DNA from 2 places in the Bradyrhizobium sp. USDA3516 genome. Region 2 is predicted to be linked to the other one. Evidence: predicted binding sites of a transcription regulator. Region 2 holds the regulator's gene; the other holds the start of a gene.
What was found. The regulator LexA, encoded in region 2, represses DNA repair genes until DNA is damaged. The targets are predictions, from matches to a motif close to TGTTCNNNNTGTGTTCNG.
Positions count from the first base shown of each region.

Region 1: AC24YW_RS18775 (PA0069 family radical SAM protein) is a predicted target of LexA. The motif match lies at 2,616-2,633, and genes of this name have one in related genera.

Region 1 is NZ_JBYGYN010000005.1:372,530-376,892, reverse strand. It holds gene AC24YW_RS18785 (glycosyltransferase family 39 protein) at 1-235, opposite strand, end outside; gene rnhB (ribonuclease HII) at 481-1,338, opposite strand; gene AC24YW_RS18775 (PA0069 family radical SAM protein) at 1,431-2,594, opposite strand; gene AC24YW_RS18770 (phosphoketolase family protein) at 2,805-4,363, shown strand, end outside.
Region 2 is NZ_JBYGYN010000006.1:279,504-283,866, forward strand. It holds gene AC24YW_RS20740 (ComEC/Rec2 family competence protein) at 1-351, shown strand, start outside; gene AC24YW_RS20745 (GAF domain-containing protein) at 358-1,299, opposite strand; gene AC24YW_RS20750 (hypothetical protein) at 1,504-1,938, opposite strand; gene lexA (transcriptional repressor LexA) at 2,337-3,038, opposite strand; gene AC24YW_RS20760 (molybdopterin molybdotransferase MoeA) at 3,214-4,363, opposite strand, start outside.

The sequences.
Region 1 (4,363 bases), on a different contig from region 2:
CGCCGGCGGCGCGATAAGCGATGTCGGCGAGCCAGACCGCAAGCGGCGGGCCGAGATCGGTGCCAACTTGGTATTCCCTGCCGAAGGCCAGAAGGGTCGCGAGATTGCCGGGCGGGCTGCGGTAGACCACCAGCGCCACGAACAGCCACATCAAAGCCTGCAGCAGCACGGCAATCCAAACGATCAGCCGCGGCCGGGCGCGAATGAGCTCGATGACCAGGGAGGTAAACCGCATGCAACGTCCGAAGGTGCAGCCAACCCGTCCAGCCGGCCCTATTCGCTCACGTCTGTTTTGATAAAGGGCGCTGCGCGTCGTGGCAACTTCGGTTTGCTCGTCATGCCCGGCTTGTCCCGCCTGCGCGGCCGAAGCCGCTTCGGCGAGGCGAAGGCCCGGGCATCCACGTTCTTCGTGCCGCTGGCAAGACCTGGATGGCCGGGTCAAGCCCGGCCGTGACGGATGGGAAAGCTGCAGGAGGATCGCTAGAGATTTACTGACGCATCGATCTCGACGCTCGCCTCCAGCTGCACCTCGACCTCGGTCACCGAGAACAGGTCCTGCACCGGCTCGACGGTCCAGGGCATGTGCTTGGCGCGGGCGGCGGCGACGGGGGCGAAGAAGCTGCGGTGGTGGATGGAGGGGCCGAGGCGATCGAGCGCATCGAGATGCTCGGGGACGGCGTAGCCCTTGTGCTGCTCGAAGCCGTAGCCGGGGCAGTCCTGCGCCAGCGCGCACATCAGCCGGTCCCGGGTGACCTTGGCGACGATGGAGGCCGCGGCGATCGAGAGCACGATGCCGTCGCCGCCGATCACGGCCTCGCAATCGCAATTCGTATCGAGCCGGTCGCGGCCGTCGACGAAGACGTGGCGGGGCGCCTCCGGCAGGGCCATTACGGCGCGCTTCAGCGCCCACAGCGAGGCGCGCAGGATGTTGTCGCGGTCGATTCGCGCCGGCGAGGCAACGGCGACCGAGACCTGCGCGGTGGCGCAGATCTTGTCGAACAGCTTTTCGCGCTCCTCGGCGGTCAGGCGCTTGGAATCGTCGATGCCGCGGGGAATCCGGTCGGGATCGAGAATCACCGCGGCAGCCACCACGGGACCTGCGAGCGGGCCGCGGCCGGCCTCGTCGCAGCCCGCGACCGGCCAGACGCCGCGCTTGATCAGCGCGCGCTCGCGGCGGAAGCTGGGGGGCGCAACGGCGATGATGCCCTTCTTGCCGGCAGGAACCTTCGCAGCGTCAGCTGCAGAGATCTTGGCCGCCTTGGCGGGCGCAGCCTTGTTCGCGGCCTTCTTCTTCGGCGCGTCTTTGGCTGGGGTCTTGGCGGACTTGTCCCGAATCATGGCCGGGATCGTGCGCCAGGGGGCTTTGGCAGCGCAACCCGGAACCCAGGATATTCCCGTTATTCAGGCCGGCCGCACTGCCGCGCCGCCCCTCAGAACAGGCTGAGCTGGTCGCCGTTCCGCTTCGGCCGCGCGAAGTGATCCGTCGTCAGCTTGGAGCGCCGCTTGTTGAGGCCGAGCCTCTCGCAGGCGATCTCAAAGCGCCGGCCGATGGTCCAGGCCATCGGTCCGGTGCCCTTCATCCGCTCGCCCCATTTGGCGTCGTAGTCGCGCCCGCCGCGCATGTCGCGGATCAAGGTGAAGACGTGGCGATAGCGGTCCGGATAGTTCGCCATCAGCCATTCGCGGAAGAGATCGCGCACTTCCAGCGGCAGCCGCAGCAGCACATAGGCGGCTTCCTTGACGCCAGCATGGGCGGCGGCATCGAGGATGCGCTCGATCTCGGAATCGTTCAGTGCCGGGATCACTGGCGCGACCATCACCGTGGTGGGAATGCCGGCCTCCGAGAGCTGCTTCAGCGCCTCCAGCCGCTTCGGCGGCGTCGAGGCCCGCGGCTCCATGGTGCGCGCCAGCTTCGGATCGAGCGAGGTGACCGAGATCGCGACCTTGGCGAGGTTGCGCTTGGCCATCCGCTGGAGAATGTCGATGTCGCGGAGCACCAGGGCCGACTTGGTGACGATGCCGACCGGATGCGAGGTGCGCTCCAGCACTTCCAAAATGCCGCGCATGATTTTGCGCTCGCGCTCGATCGGCTGGTAGGGATCGGTATTGGTGCCGATCGCGATCATCCGCGGCTCGTAGCCGGGCGCCGCAAGCTCCTTCTCGAGCAGCGAGGGCGCGTCGGGCTTGGCGAACAGCTTCGATTCGAAGTCGAGCCCGGGCGACAGGCCGAGATAGGCATGGGTCGGTCGCGCGAAGCAATAGACGCAGCCGTGCTCGCAGCCGCGATACGGATTGATCGAGCGGTCGAAGCCGATGTCGGGGGAATCGTTGCGGGTGATCACCTTGCGCGAGGTGTCGATGGCGACACTGGTCTTGAACGGCGGCAGTTCGTCCAGGCTCTGCCAGCCGTCATCGAACGCGACGCGCGCCTCGGCCTCGTAGCGGCCGCTGGCATTGGATTGTGCGCCCCGCCCGCGCCTGCGCGCGCGGTCGATGGCGACGCCCAGCTCGGGGAAATCCGAAGGCGCACCCGCCGGCTCGGAGGGCGCCGTGACCGGCGGGTGCTTGAGAGCATGAGAGGATGCTGGACTCATGCAGCCAAGATAGCACGACATAGGAACAAATCAAGAACGCAAACCAAAAACGTGAAAACAACCCCATGCACAGTAGAGCTGCCCAAACTTCGCGCGTCCGCCTTTGACCTCACGCAACACGGCCGTCACGACCGTCCCGTTTCATGGCGGGCGGATCGATCGCCCCGGAACCGGGTTGGTGACGATCGCGAAGTGAAGGTCGGCAGGAACATGACAATCCAACAAAAAACGGCCGAAGCGAGCAGCGACCTCGATCTGCTCGATCGCTATTGGCGCGCCGCCAATTACCTCTCGGTCGGGCAAATCTACCTGCTCGACAATCCGCTGCTGCGCGAGAAGCTGCGGCCCGAGCACATCAAGCCGCGTCTGCTGGGTCATTGGGGCACGACGCCGGGCCTGAACTTCATCTACGCCCATCTCAACCGCGTCATCCGCGCGCTCGATGTCAGCGTGATCTATGTCTGCGGTCCCGGCCATGGCGGCCCGGGCATGGTCGCCAACACCTATCTCGAAGGCAGCTACAGCGAAATCTATCCCGATATCGCCCGCGATGCGGATGGATTGCGCAAGCTGTTTCGGCAGTTCTCCTTCCCCGGCGGTATCCCGAGCCACGCCGCGCCGGAAACGCCGGGCTCGATCCACGAAGGCGGCGAGCTCGGCTACGCGCTGGTGCACGCCTATGGCGCGGCATTCGACAATCCGGATTTGATCGTCGCCTGCGTGGTCGGCGACGGCGAGGCCGAGACCGGGCCGCTGGCCGCGTCCTGGCACTCGAACAAGTTCCTGAACCCCGCCCATGACGGCGCGGTGCTGCCGATCCTGCATCTCAACGGCTACAAGATCGCAAATCCCACCGTGCTGGGACGGATGAAAGATGCGGAGATCCGCGACCTCTTCCGCGGGTTCGGCCACGAGCCGCTGTTCGTCACGGGCGACGATCCCAAATTGATGCACCAAGCCATGGCCGATGCGCTCGACGTCGCATTCGCCAGCATCCGCTCGATCCAGCAACACGCCCGCGACGGCCGCGAAAGCGTCGAGCGGCCGCGCTGGCCGATGATCGTGCTGCGCAGCCCGAAGGGCTGGACCGGCCCGAAAGAGGTCGACGGCAAGAAGGTCGAGGGCTTTTGGCGCGCGCATCAAGTGCCGGTCGCAGGCTGCCGCGAGAACCCGGCGCATCTCAAGGTGCTCGAAGACTGGATGCGCAGTTACGAGCCGGAAAAGCTGTTCGATGGCAACGGCGCGCTGATGGCCGAGCTTCAGGCGCTCGCGCCCGAAGGCGTCAGGCGCATGGGCACCAATCCGCATGCCAATGGCGGCCTTTTGAAGAAGGAGCTGAAGCTGCCGGACTTCCGCCGCTTCGCGATCGACGTGCCGCAGCCCGGCGAGGTCGTGGCGGAAGCGACGCGCGAGCTCGGCAAATTCCTGCGCGACGTCATTCGCCTGAACGCGGACGCGCGCAATTTCCGCATCATGGGCCCGGACGAGACGGCATCGAACCGGTTAGATGCCGTGTTCGAAGCCACCGAACGCGTCTGGATGGAGCCGACCGAGCCTTATGACGTGCATCTCGCCCAGGACGGCCGCGTCATGGAAGTGCTGAGCGAGCATCTCTGCCAGGGCTGGCTGGAGGGCTACCTGCTCACCGGACGGCACGGCTTCTTCTCCTGCTACGAGGCCTTCATCCACATCGTGGATTCCATGTTCAACCAGCACGCCAAATGGCTGAAGGTGACGCGGGAGCTGCCGTGGCGGCGTCCGATCGCCTC
Region 2 (4,363 bases):
TGCGTGGCGCCGCTCGCGGACGGACGGCTCATCGCGCTAGCGACGCGCATCGACGCGCTGGCCGATGATTGCAGCCGCGCCGCGCTGGTGGTGACGGCGCGGCCGGCGCCGTCCGATTGCGCGGCGATGGTGGTCGATCGGGCCCGTCTTGCCAGTCAGGGCGCACTGGCTCTGACGCGCAGCGGAGAGGGGTTTTCGGTGCAGGTGGTGAGGGCGAGGGGAGCAAGCCGTCCCTGGCTGCCGGCCGGCGCCGGCGAGGGGGATTTCGACGGCAGCCTCGTGCCGAAGGCGGCCGTACCCCGCAACCGGGACGCAACGCCATCGGAGGCCGACTTGCAGGCCGACGATTGACGCGGATCACAAATACCAGGCCAGCACCGCGTCAAGCCTTCCGTTGCCGATGACCGGCAGGGCCACCATTCGGCTCAGCCCGGCTGCGCGGGCTTCGGAGCCGGCGATCGAGCCGTCACTGGTGAGATCGTCGTTGAGCGCGGGCATGCCGACGGCCCAGGCGCCGCCGATGCTGCCTTCCCCCTTGGCGATGGACTGCGCCGCATAGCGTGCGGCGAGGTCGGTCTGCGCGCTGCAATCGCCGGCGCGAAAGACCAGCGCCGAACGGGCCTCGTTCGGGACCCAGATCTCGAAGCGTCGCGCAATCGGCGTTGCCTGCGCGGAGAGGAATGTCAGAACCCAGGTCTGGTCGGTGCCGGTTCGGTAGGGCACGCCGACGCCGAGATTGATCCCGACCTTGGCGGCGTCCTCCCAGCGCAGGAAGCTCTTGGCGTCGTGCAGGTCCTTGATGATCAGCGGCAGGCCCGCCTTCCAGGTGCGTCCGGGCAGGCCGAAGCCGCGCGGAAATCTGGTGTGGCGGGAGTTGAATTCGAACATGTCCGCCGTGCCGTAATAGCCATCGACGAGCCCCATCTCGTGCGAGAGATCAGGATCGTTGTGCCAGAGCTCGATCGCGCCGACATGCGCCTCGTCGTCGCCGCAGAACAGCACCAGCACGGCTTGCAGGAATTCGCCCGCGAACACCGGCACCGCCACGCCGCAGGTGAGGCCGGCCGCAGCGGCCTGATCGGTCCGCTTGAAATAGGAGTTGGCGAATTTCGTGAGGATGACGGGGTGACCACAGGCCCAGGCCTTGCCTGGAAGTCCCTCGTCGTATCCGAAGTGCAGCTCTTCGCTGACGGCCTTGAACGCGGACAGCCCTTCACCGTAGAGGCCGCCGCCGAATTCCAGCCGCATGCGCGTCCGGTCGGGTATCCAGAGTTCAACGACGCGAATAAAGGTCTTCATCGAGCGTGTCCGCCGCCTCGAACCACGACAGCATCGGTCATTTGGCTGCGGAGCGGACGTTCAAAATTCAGGCAGGACGGCCCAAACTTCGTGCGGCGACGGGCTTACCGATCGAATGTCCTGAAACACAAACCCACCGGGCTCGCCGGCCTCGGCCGGCGACGGCAATTTCAATCCCGGGCTCGGCCTTTCGGCCGATGGGCGTCAGCCGATCGGCAGGCGCGTGATCGTGGGCCGCGTGTCGGCGATGATCTGCGGCTTGTGCTCGCGCTCGGGGGCTGGCTGCGTCACCGGCAATTGCAGCACGGTCGCGCGCTGGCCTTCGACGAGCTGCGTCACCAGCACGTACTTGCCGTCGGGGAATTCGATCGCGTCATGATGGCGATCGGGAATGTGCGGGTCGATCTTGCCGAACTTGCCGACGCGGGAGTTCACGGTGCGCGTCCAGATCCAGCGGTTGTCGTAGCGGACGTTGTCGGCGAAAGCGAGCTCCGTCCCCGGCAGCAGACAGACCGCGACGGAGAGATCGGCTTCGGAAGCGAAACCGCGCGTCGAGGTGCCGCGGAAGGTTGTCGTGACGATCGTCTCGCCGACCTCGGCGGGGCGCGTCGCGACGGCATGCAGGCTGTAGTCACACATCGGGTGCTCCTCATGCTGGAATAGCGACCCGCGTCTCTTTCGAGGCGCAGGCCTCTATCAGAGTGGAAGCCTGCAACGCTCTGCTCGGTTATGGGCAAATCTGCGGCTCGCGTCCGCAGCGCGCGATCACATTATCTTTCCCGGATTCAATAGGAACAAACCTCGCGTCCTTGCATTCGGCCGGAGCTATCGGCACGGCCGGCACGACTCTGCCGGCGAAGCAGAAATGGCTGCGGGCCTGCATGGGCGGATGTCGCGCGGCGGATGTCGCGCGGGAAGAGGGCCGGACAGTCGGCGCAGAACCAGAGAAACCGTCCGGCCGGAGCGAACAAGCATCCGCTCCGATGCTGGATCGACGATGCCGATCGAAGCGCGCGAGGCGCTTGAGACTTCCCGTATCAGTACTTCCGGTAAAGCCCGATCAGCTTGCCCTGTATCTTCACGCGGTTCGGCGGAAGAATGCGGACCTCGTAGGCGGCATTGGCGGGCTCGAGCGCGATCGAGGCGCCGCGGCGGCGGAAGCGCTTGAGCGTGGCCTCCTCGTCGTCGATCAATGCCACCACGATGTCGCCGGTATTGGCAGTCTCGTTGCGCTGGATCAGCGCCATGTCGCCGTCGAGGATGCCGGCCTCGACCATCGAATCGCCGCGCACTTCGAGCGCGTAGTGCTCGCCCGAGCCGAGCATGTCCGGCGGTACGCTGATGGTGTGGCTGCGGGTCTGCAGCGCCTCGATCGGCGTGCCGGCGGCGATGCGGCCCATCACGGGCACCGCGACCGGACGCTCGCCCTCGTCCGCGGGCGGGCTGGAGCTCGCGCGCACCTTGCCGAGATTGCCCTCGATGACGCTCGGGGTGAAGCCGCGGCGATTGCCGGCGGCGGCCTGGAGCTCGGGCAGCTTGATCACCTCGATGGCACGGGCACGGTTGGGCAGGCGGCGAATGAAGCCGCGCTCCTCGAGCGCAGTGATCAGGCGATGGATGCCTGATTTCGAGCGCAGGTCGAGCGCATCCTTCATCTCGTCGAAGGACGGCGGCACGCCGCTTTCCTTCAGACGCTCGCTGATGAACCGCAGAAGCTCGTATTGTTTGCGCGTCAACATCTCGACCAAAGTCCCCCGGTTGATGTCGTTCGATTCCGACACGATGAAGTCGGCACTAGGCCGCTACATCCTCGAAACAAATCATGAACGGACACTATATGTTCGATATGTGTTCCGCAACTGCTTAATTTACGGTGAACGCGGCCAAGCTCGCGGAATGCGTGTGGCTCGCAGCTCAGGCCGGGAGCCGCAGCACCTCGCAAGGCGTGCCGGCCTCGGCCTTGGGGGCGAACGGAGCCCGCACGAGAAGTACCTGTGCCGCAGCGAGATTCGCAAGCAGGGAGGAGTCCTGATGGCTGACGGGAAGGGCGACGCGCGTGCCGTCGTCGCGCACCTCCAGCCGCGCACGCAGATAGTCCTCGCGCTGGTCGTTGGCGGCGACATCGCGGCCCAGCACGGCGCGCTCGCGCTGATGATGAATCGCTGAACGGCCCGCGAGAGCGCGAATCAAGGGCACCATGAACAGGAAGGCGCAGACATATGACGACACGGGATTGCCGGGCAGGCCGATCACGCGCATCGGGCCGAGCCTCCCGTGCATCATCGGCTTGCCGGGCCGGATCGCGATCTTCCAGAACGCCATCGCGATGCCTTCGCCCTTGAGCGCCTGCTGGACCAGATCGTGGTCACCGACCGAGGCGCCGCCGGTCGTGATCAGGATGTCGGCGCCGCCCTCGCGCGCGCGGCGGATGCCGGCGGAGGTCGCCTCCAGCGTATCGGCGGCAATTCCGAGGTCGATGGTCTCGGCGCCCTCGCTGCGGGCGAGCGCGTGCAGGGCATAGCCGTTGGAATAGACGATCTGGCCGGGACCAGGCGCGGTGCCCGGCATCACGAGCTCGTCGCCGGTGGCGAGGATCGCGACCCTCGGGCGGCGGACGACGGCGAGATGTGGATGGTTCATTCCGGCGGCGAGGGCGAGATCGCGCTCGGTGAGACGGATTCCCTTGCGCAGCAGCACGTCGCCTTCACGGAAGTCGATGCCTGCAGCGCGGATGTGCCGGCCGAAAATGGCGGCTTCCTTGATCGTGACATGCTTGCCGTCGGCAGCCGTGTCCTCCTGGATCACGACGGCATCGGCGCCGTCGGGAACGACGCCGCCGGTGAAGATCCGCACGGCTTCGCCGGGGCCGACGCGTCCCGCGAACGGCCGACCCGCCGCCACCTCGCCGACGACGGTCAGCCTGGAATCGATCGTCGCGTCGGCCGCGCGCACGGCATAGCCGTCCATCGCCGACATCGCCTCCGGTGGCTGCGTCCGCCGCGCCGCGATGTCGCCGGCGAGCACACGATGATAGGCCTCGTCGAGCGAAACCTTCTCTTCAGCC